One region of the Oceanobacillus sp. FSL K6-0127 genome, then DNA from elsewhere that is predicted to be linked to it. Evidence: riboswitches for the same ligand, from Rfam matches in the RefSeq annotation. Region 1 holds a riboswitch; each other region holds the start of a gene.
The links. A riboswitch is a leader RNA that binds a small molecule or an ion and turns the genes downstream of it on or off. The one in region 1 is predicted to bind S-adenosylmethionine.

Region 1 (3,284 bases):
TTGTACATATCAATTTTTTCACCTAGCATTTCAGCATATTTTGCTGGTGCCAAAGGTAGAAAAGGAGAACCAAAGCATGCTGAGAAAGTTGCTTGCGGTTCTGTTACTCCGCGCTCTGTACCTGCAAGTTTGCTCGTATAGCCGCTTAGAAAATGATACATTGCTTGTTCTTTCGATAATTTACTGATTGGCGGCAGTGTCCCAGAAGCATCCGCTGTTAAAAAGATGATTGTATTTGGATGACCAGCAACGCTTGGTGACACAATGTTATCAATATTCTCAAGCGGGTATGCAGCACGCGTATTCTCTGTTAATGTCGTATCATCATAATCAGGAATTCGTGATTTTTCATTTAAAACGACATTTTCGAGTACAGAACCATAGCGAATGGCATTGAAAATTTGGGGTTCTTTTTCCTCCGATAGGTTAATACATTTTGCATAGCATCCACCTTCAATATTGAACACGCCATTCGGGCTCCAGCCATGCTCATCATCTCCAATTAGACGGCGGTAAGGATCAGCGGATAATGTTGTTTTTCCTGTGCCGGAAAGGCCGAAGAACAGGGCTACATCACCTTCTAGACCAACATTTGCTGAGCAATGCATGGACAAAACATCTCGCTTTGGCAGCAAGTAGTTCATCACTGAGAAGATAGATTTTTTTATTTCACCGGCATATTCAGTACCTCCAATTAAAACAACACGTTTCTTAAAGGAGATTAAGATAAATGTTTCCGAATTTGTTCCATCGACAGCTGGATCTGCTTTGAAATTTGGAGCAGAAACAACAGTAAACTCTGCTTGGTGATTTTCTAACTCTTCATCTGTTGGCGTGATAAACAATTGACGTGAGAAAAGATTATGCCATGCGTATTCATTGATGACTTGAATTGGCAGGCGATAATTTTTATCCGCACCAGCAAACCCTTGAAACTGATAAAGTTCATCTTTTTCTTTTAAATAATCTATTACTTTTCTGTAAAGATTATCAAATACTTTTTCTTCGATTGGACGGTTTACCTTTCCCCAGTCAACAAAATCTGCACAAACCTCATCTTTTACAATAAATTTATCTTCGGGAGAACGCCCAGTATATTTTCCAGTAGTTGCTCGAATTGCACCCGTAGAAGTAAGACTTCCTTCTTGATAACGTAAAATTTTTTCTACTAATTGTGCTACCGACAAATTAATATGCATATTATTGTGTTCATTTAACTCTTTAATTAATGATCTCTCCACCGTTTTCATGTCATTATCTCCTGCCTTTTTAAGGATTTTATACGTTTATGACAACTTTTATTTTCTTAAGATGCTTATTAGTATAACACATTTATATTATTAGTCCATACTATTTAAAAATAAATTATAAAAAATATATAATAGCCCACCATCCGAAAATAGTTGACACCTACAGCTACTTTCGTTAATCTAAAGGTTGAACGGATACTCTTATTCAGAGTTGGTGGAGGGACAGACCCGATGAAACCCAGCAACCATCACATGATGTGAATTGGTGCTAACCTGATGCAAGGAACACTTCCTTGAACAATAAGAGCGAAAGGCCAGTATACCCTTTCCTCATGTCTTTGAAGGAAAGGCTTTTTTGTTTTTTATAGAGAAGTTATATATAAAATGATATTCATAGAAAAGCGATTGACCTGGTCAGTGGGAAAAGTTTTACCTTTTGAAGGTACTTTGAATAATATATGTAGAACATTTAAATTAGAGATCCGTAACATACAATAAAGGAGAGTTTAGCCTAATGGCTGTAAATCGACGTTTATTTACTTCAGAATCAGTAACAGAAGGTCATCCAGACAAAATGTCAGACCAAATTTCAGATGCTATCCTAGATGAAATTTTAAAAAAGGATCCGAATGCACGAGTTGCGTGTGAAACAACTGTAACAACTGGATTAGTGTTAGTAGCGGGGGAAATTTCGACAAGCACATATGTAGATATTCCTGCTATTGTAAGAGAAACGATAAAAGGAATTGGCTATACTCGAGCTAAATATGGTTTTGACTCGGAAACATGTGCTGTAATGACGGCAATTGATGAGCAGTCAGCAGATATTGCTGGCGGTGTTGACACCGCACTAGAAGCACGCCAAGGAAAAATGAGCGAGGATGAAATTGATGCAATAGGTGCTGGAGATCAAGGGTTAATGTTTGGTTTTGCTTGTGATGAAACCGAAGAGCTTATGCCACTACCGATTTCATTAGCGCATAAATTAGCGAAGCGCCTTGCTGATGTAAGAAAAGAAAAAATTGTAGATTACCTGCGCCCGGATGGGAAAACACAGGTTACTGTAGAATATGATGAAAATGATCAGCCTATCCGAATCGACACAATCGTTATATCTACACAGCATCACCAAGATACCACTACTGAACAAATTGAAAAAGATATGATTGAGCATGTGGTTCGTGCCGTTGTACCTGCTGATCTCTTGGATGAAAACACAAAGTATTTCATTAACCCAACTGGTCGTTTTGTAATTGGGGGACCACAGGGGGATGTAGGACTTACTGGTCGTAAAATCATCGTAGACACATACGGTGGGTATGCACGACATGGCGGTGGAGCATTTAGTGGAAAGGATGCAACGAAAGTAGATCGCTCTGCTGCATATGCAGCTCGCTATGTTGCAAAAAACATCGTTGCTGCAGGTCTTGCGAAGTCATGTGAGGTTCAATTGGCGTATGCAATTGGTGTAGCAGAGCCTGTATCCATTGCGATTAATACATTTGGTACTGGAAAGGTAAGCGAGGAAACACTTGTAGCTGCGGTTCGCAAATTATTCGATCTTCGCCCAGCAGGAATTATTCGGATGCTCGACCTTCGTCAGCCAATATTTAAAAACACAGCAGCATATGGTCATTTTGGTAGAACGGATGTTGCATTTTCATGGGAAAAAACAGATAAAGTTGATGAGTTAATCGCATTGACAAAATAATATTATAGCTGTACAGCTCTTATTGAGTTGTGCAGCTTTTTGTTTAGCTGATGGAGTTTGGGCTAGCATACGATTTATAATCTAGAAAGAGAGGAATGCTCATGTACTATTATGAAGATAATAGTGGTCTACTACTGGATATTGTCATATTAATAGGTGTGCTTTCACTTATTATTTTTATATTTAATTCGATCATGAGAATATTATTGCACGTGAAGCGTCCAAAATGGTTTTCTAATAATTATGTGAACGATATACATGAAAAGTATGATAAAAGGTTACGATTAATAGCTGTCATTGCATACATAGGTGCTGGATTTTAT
Region 2 (3,284 bases), 2.0 Mb from region 1:
AATCCTGCATTTGCTGGATGTAGAGATAAAGTAGATGTTTATCTTTTTCTAGAGCTTCTGGAGATATTTGTGTTAGGGCATGCTTTTCTAATAAAATACGACTATCATATAAATTCCTAATATCCTCAATATCAAACTTCCCTACTACTGTCCTACCATTTGAAAGTCTCTTAACCAACCGCTCAGCTTCTAATTTTGAAAGAGCTTCACGTATAGGTCCCCTGCTCACATTTAATTCGCTTGATAATTGGGATTCCTTTAAGTGTTCACCTTCCTTATATCGATTTAACATAATTTCTTTACGCAAATAAGCAAGTACTTGTTCACTTACATGCATTTTCCCTATATTCATTACTACATGCAGGCCTCCTAACAAATAAATAAATTGAATATTCTGTAATGTAGACAGTTTACAATTATTAATTCATATTGTATTCGCTTACTTTTATTATGTCAATAATTATTTGAATATATTTTTTATTCTGCTCATTAGTTTATCCAATAAATTAAATCAAATATTACCTCCCCAAATCTACATTCACATCGATTGTAGTTTTGAAAAGAAGTACCATAAGCAAACGAGAAAAAGACGGAGGTGACAAAAATGGATTTTAACTAAGACAGTGTTGTTTGTCCAATTCGATTTTTCTTATCAACCATACGTTATATTAGGAGGAGATTTTAATGAAACTTTATTTAGACCCAGGTCATGGCGGAACAGATTCCGGTGCTACTGGAAATGGAATACAAGAAAAAGATGTTGTTCTTGATATCGCGTTGCGAATACGCGATCTGCTAATTGGAAACTACAGTAATGTTAGTGTTCAAATGAGTCGTACTGGAAACACAACAAAAAGTCTCGCCCAACGAACAAATGAAGCAAATGCATGGGGTGCTGATTATTTTCTATCTATTCATTGTAATGCATTTAACGGCTCTGCTGATGGCTATGAGGATTTCATTCATAGCAGCCTTTCAGATAGTTCACAGACTGCTAGATATCGAGACATTCTACATGCAGAAATAATTAAAGTTAACGGATTACGAAATCGTGGTAAAAAGAAAGCTAATTTCCATGTATTACGTGAGTCGTCCATGCCAGCAATGCTAACGGAAAATGGTTTTATCGACCATAGTGGAAATGCAGCTTTAATGAAACAGAACGCATGGAAGCAGCGAGTAGCAGAAGGGCATGTCAACGGACTAGCGAGAGCATTTAACCTGCAAGAAAAAAACGGAGGTCCTGGTACCGGCCAACTGTATAAGGTTATTGCTGGTTCCTTTAAATCAAAAGCAAATGCAGATGATCGTGTATCTTTCCTAAATTCTAAAGGCATTCAAGCTTTTGTAGAACAGGTTACGATTTCAGGTGAAACTTGGTATCGCGTTCAGGCTGGTGCATTTACAAACAGGACAAATGCAGAGAATCATTTACAGGTTGTCCGCAACACTGGAATCGATGCATTTATTATCATCCAGTAAATATATAACAGATTTAGTATGAATAAATGAAATCAATTGACTTTTCAACCAATAGATTATAAGATATATGAAATAACAAATTCATAAACACTCTTATGAAGAGCGGCGGAGGGACTGGCCCGATGAAGCCCGGCAACCATTCCAGTTAAATTCAACTGAGAATAGGTGCTAATTCCTGCAAAATACAATATGTATTTTGGAAAATAAGAGGATGGTTACTTGTCAAGTATATCCATGCCTCTCTTTTTTAGAGAGGCATTTTTATTTTCCCGAAATACGATAAGGAGACGCTCAGATGACAACAGCAATTGTGAAAGGCGCACCAGGACATTATCGAATCGGAGAAGGCATTTTAAAAGAGTTACGTGTACTTCTTTCAGAGTTAGGCGTGAAGAAAATACATATTCTTAGCGGCAGGAAGGCATGGAATGCTGCCTTTCCTTATATACCAGAGGAGCTTGATCGTTCAAACATCACGTTTGTGGAAGGACATTGTACGCTTGAGGCTGTCGAACAATTCGCAACTTCATTTCAACATGATGGGGTTGATGCAGTAATCGGTATTGGCGGGGGGACAGCACTCGATCTCACTAAAGCCTCAGCTGTAAAAGCCGGGATTAAATCCGTACTTATCCCAACAATCGCAGCTACCTGTGCAGCTTGGACACCATTAAGTGTATTTTATCAAGCTGATGGTACCCATTCACACTATACCGAGTTCCCAGTAGCAAATACACTCGTGCTGATTGAGCCAGCTATTATTGCTGGTGCGCCACCTGAATACTTGAAGGCCGGTATTGGTGACACACTCGCTAAATATTATGAAGCAGATGCTTTAGTTCGATCCTTTTACAAGGATAAGGATTTACCTGTTTGGCTTCAGATTTCTCAATTCTCCGCAGCTTTGTGCAGAGATATCTTACTAAAGGATGGAAAAGAAGCACTAGAATCGGTATCCAATAAAAAGGTATCGGATGCACTCATACGCGTTATTGAAACAATTATTATGACTGGTGGCATGGTCGGCGGATTCGGGGAAAAGGCCGGAAGAATTGCTGGTGCACATTCCGTCCATAATGGATTAACAGAGGCTAAAAGCATCAAGCAATTTTTACATGGAGAAATCGTGTCCTATGGTATCTTAGTTCAATTGGCTCTAGAAGAAAAGGATGAAGAGCTAAAAAGACTATTAGCAGTATATGATGATTGGGGGCTTCCAGCATCATTAAATCATTTATCCATTGACGCTCGAGACGAGGAACTATTGCAACGTATTATTAAGAAAACATTACTGCCTCAAGAATCGATTCATTTAATGGCGGAAGAAATTACAGAAGATACATTAATAAATGCCATTCTCAAAGTAGAGAGGCTAGCAGTTCCAACAACTAATTAATCAACTTTAGAAAGAGGGATACATAATGAAAAAATTACTATTCACAGGATTACTTGCATGCATGTTGGCAGTACTTGCCGCATGTGGTGGCGGCTCAGATGAAGCAGAAGGATTATTGGAAGACGGTAAATTAAAAGTCGGTGTAACATCAGGACCACATGAACAAATCTTAGAAAAGGTTGCAGAGCTTGCTGAAGAGGATGGCCTAACAATTGAATTAGTTTCTTTCAGCGATTATGTCATGCCAAATGTTAGTTTATCTGAAGGCGAGCTTGATTTAAACAGCTTCCAAACCGAGCCATTTTTTGACCATATGAATGAAGAACGCGGATTAGATTTAATTAAAGTTGCAGATACGGTTACATTCCCGATGGGGATTTACTCAGAAGGTGTAACAGATGTAGCA
Region 3 (3,284 bases), 1.1 Mb from region 1:
TGGTTATCTTCAGTCTGGAACGTTGCAGTTAGTTTAAAATAATCCTCTGGCTTGAAATTAGCTATTTCTTGATCGCGATCATAGATGATTTTTAAGGTTGGTAAGAGTACCCTGCCTATATTCAACGCCTTGCTTTTTCCTTGTTGATATTTTAACGTTGCAACAGAGGTTAGGTTGATACCTATAACCCAATCGGCCCATTGTCTGCTAATCCCTGCATCTCGCAATGGTTGCATTGCATTGTTCGGTTTGAGGTTTTCTAACCCTTGCAGCACTTCATTCTGTGTCCATTCGTTTAAGAGCAAGCGAAATACACTAGCTTTCGGCTTTACTCCACCTCGGTAGATAATACTGTCCCCGATTAGCTGCCCTTCCCGGTCGTAATCACATGCTGAAATAATTGCTTCCAGATCATTTCGTTTCATTAGTGAATGGATTATTTTTAACTGTTTTGCAGCTCCACCATCTGTTTGTGATCGATTCCGAGGATTGCTTTTTACTTTATATTTAAATTCAGAAGGGATAAAAGGAAAATTATCCATTTTCCAGCTTCGCATTTTTCCATCATAGTCTTTCGCATCGTATAACTCTACAAGATGCCCAAACGCCCAAGTAATGATATAGTTGTTTCCTTCAAAATAGCCATCTTTCTTCGTTTTTATTTTCAATGCGTCTGCAATGTTTTTTGCGACGGATGGTTTTTCTGCTAGTATTAATTGGACTCCCAATTCGAATTCATCCCCTATCCTTTAACTCCATATCTATTAATTTTCCGTTATTCTCGTTTAGAAACATTCGTTCGATATACTATTATGCCATAGATTACACTTTTTTTCTAATTGATTCCTATACCGAACTTGGCTAAGAATAGATAGGCTGCATTCAAATACTGTTATATTTTTTTCTGCACCACTACAAAGACATTTTTGCGATCCGTGAAGTTATTCTGACGAGCCCAATCTTCTACCATATACGTAAAAACTAGATCTTGCTTTCGTTTACTTAACATTTCTTTGTCCTCTGGATATTAGATTGAATACATTTCCTTCGCAGTTAGATTTAAAGCCATAACAATATTGTCATCTATCTTTTCAATCAAAAGGCAGATATAAGTAATACATCATACTTTTTTCATACACAAAAATATATTAGGTTTTTATTACGCTTATATTTTCCAAGTGAATGGTTAAACTAGCCTCATTGGTGTAAATAATCACCACAAATTTTCACAGGAGGGGCGATAATGTCTGAGGAAAATAAAAACCGAAACAAAGATAAAGGAAAACAAAACAATCACAATAAACATAATAGGCAAGGCAATAATACGGAATTCGCGAGTGAAAATAGTGAGTTTCTAAACTTAGACAATAAGAAAAACAAACGTAAAAGGTAGCATCTTTAGAACAAAAGCGGAAGCATCCGATTTAGCGATGTACCTACGACACCCCGAACTTCGGGTGGTCCGGCGGGTCGAACATTCCTACGAAAGAGATAAAGAAAGCATCTCCCTTTGGGCGTAGTCTAGTTTTAATCGCCCATTCTGTTACATGGTGTCAGTGCCCGCTTTCACCACAGGGGGATAAGTGCGACTAATCCTCTGGCACATAAAGCTGAGTCAATGGTTAAATGTTAACTCAGCTTTATGCTTTACGAACGAAAACAATAAAACGAAATGCCTCTTGCTTTTTTCAGATTTCTAATGTAAGGTATTACTAATATAATTTCGAAAAATTACATAAATCTATTTAATTCTTATCCAGAGAGACGGAGGGACTGGCCCTTTGATGTCTCAGCAACCAGCCGATAGCGGTCCGGTGCTAATTCCAGTAAGCAACTATCCAAGTTGCTTAGAAGATAAGAAGAATGCTGTGCTATTAAGAGCAATCTTCTTATCTGAGGGTTGCTCTTTTTATTTTTTCTATTGGAGGCTAAAAAAATGACAAACAACAGGTTACAAACGAAATTCGTACAACTAGGAAATAAGAGTGATGAAAAAACAGGCGCAATTAATCCACCCATTTACTTATCTACTGCCTATCAGCACAAAGGCCTTGGACAGTCAACTGGATATGATTATACAAGAACGAAAAATCCTACCCGAACTATTTTAGAGGAAGGTATTGCTGACTTAGAGACAGGTGATTCGGGGTTTGCCTGTAGCTCGGGGATGGCAGCTATTCAATTAGTACTATCCCTTTTCCGTTCAGGTGATCATATCCTTGCACCTGAAGACTTATATGGTGGTACCTATCGGATTTTCGAACAATATGCAGAAACCTACCAAATTGAGACTACTTACGATACGTTTGAAACAGTTGAAAAAACGGAGCAGTTAATTAATGAACGTACGAAGGCTCTTTTTATCGAAACACCTACAAATCCATTAATGCAGGAAATTGATATTCTTAGCTACGCAACATTAGCCCAGAAGCATAAGCTTTTACTCATTGTTGACAATACCTTTTTAACACCTTACTTACAACAGCCACTACAGTTAGGGGCAGACATTGTTATCCACAGTGCGACCAAATATATTGGCGGTCATAACGATGTACTAGCTGGATTAGTTGTTGCAAAAGGAACAGAAATCTGTGAAAAGCTATCCCAGAATCATAATGCTACTGGTGCGGTACTCTCGCCTGTTGACTCTTGGCTACTTATTAGAGGATTAAAAACATTAGCGCTCCGTGTTGAAAGACATGAAGAGAATGCAAAAAGCATAGCAAAATTTTTAAATAAGCAACCAGCAGTTTCAAATGTATTTTATCCAAATAAGGGTGGAATGCTGTCTTTCTCTCTCAAAGAGGAACAATGGGTCGATCCATTTCTATCTTCATTAAATTTAATCGTTTTTGCTGAGAGCCTTGGAGGTGTAGAAAGCTTTATTACCTATCCAACAACGCAGACACATGCTGACATACCAGAACAGGAAAGAATTCGTCGAGGCATAAGCAATCATTTACTCCGATTTTCTGTAGGTATTGAGCATGTTGAGGATTTAAAAGCAGATTTACAACAAGCACTATCCAAATTGAATGAGGAGGATGAGAAATGAATCAAGTGAAGCGGCATGTGGAAACGAAATTCATTCATGGATCACAGAGAGGGGAAACAAGCACTGGAGCGGTAAATACGCCTATTTACCTTTCATCTACTTTTCACCAAAACAGCTTTGATGCGTTTGGTCCGTTTGATTACAGCAGGTCAGGAAATCCAACACGTCAGGCATTGGAGGACAAAATTGCAGAGCTGGAAAATGGTTCACACGGATTCGGATTTGCGTC

Region 2: it holds a riboswitch for S-adenosylmethionine, as region 1 does, so the genes downstream of both, MHH64_RS00760 (iron-containing alcohol dehydrogenase family protein) here and metK (methionine adenosyltransferase) in region 1, are expected to answer to the same signal.
Region 3: it holds a riboswitch for S-adenosylmethionine, as region 1 does, so the genes downstream of both, MHH64_RS16255 (methionine biosynthesis PLP-dependent protein) here and metK (methionine adenosyltransferase) in region 1, are expected to answer to the same signal.

What each region holds. Positions count from the first base shown of each region.
Region 1 covers NZ_CP150287.1:2,190,517-2,193,800, forward strand. The annotation lists gene pckA (phosphoenolpyruvate carboxykinase (ATP)) at 1-1,250, opposite strand, end outside; SAM riboswitch class I at 1,449-1,557, shown strand; gene metK (methionine adenosyltransferase) at 1,765-2,961, shown strand; gene MHH64_RS11025 (DUF4181 domain-containing protein) at 3,063-3,284, shown strand, end outside.
Region 2 covers NZ_CP150287.1:161,291-164,574, forward strand. The annotation lists gene MHH64_RS00750 (GntR family transcriptional regulator) at 1-352, opposite strand, end outside; gene MHH64_RS00755 (N-acetylmuramoyl-L-alanine amidase) at 685-1,482, shown strand; SAM riboswitch class I at 1,573-1,692, shown strand; gene MHH64_RS00760 (iron-containing alcohol dehydrogenase family protein) at 1,778-2,878, shown strand; gene MHH64_RS00765 (MetQ/NlpA family ABC transporter substrate-binding protein) at 2,904-3,284, shown strand, end outside.
Region 3 covers NZ_CP150287.1:3,270,341-3,273,624, forward strand. The annotation lists gene MHH64_RS16245 (DNA topoisomerase) at 1-728, opposite strand, end outside; gene MHH64_RS16250 (hypothetical protein) at 1,244-1,393, shown strand; SAM riboswitch class I at 1,750-1,861, shown strand; gene MHH64_RS16255 (methionine biosynthesis PLP-dependent protein) at 1,937-3,055, shown strand; gene MHH64_RS16260 (aminotransferase class I/II-fold pyridoxal phosphate-dependent enzyme) at 3,052-3,284, shown strand, end outside.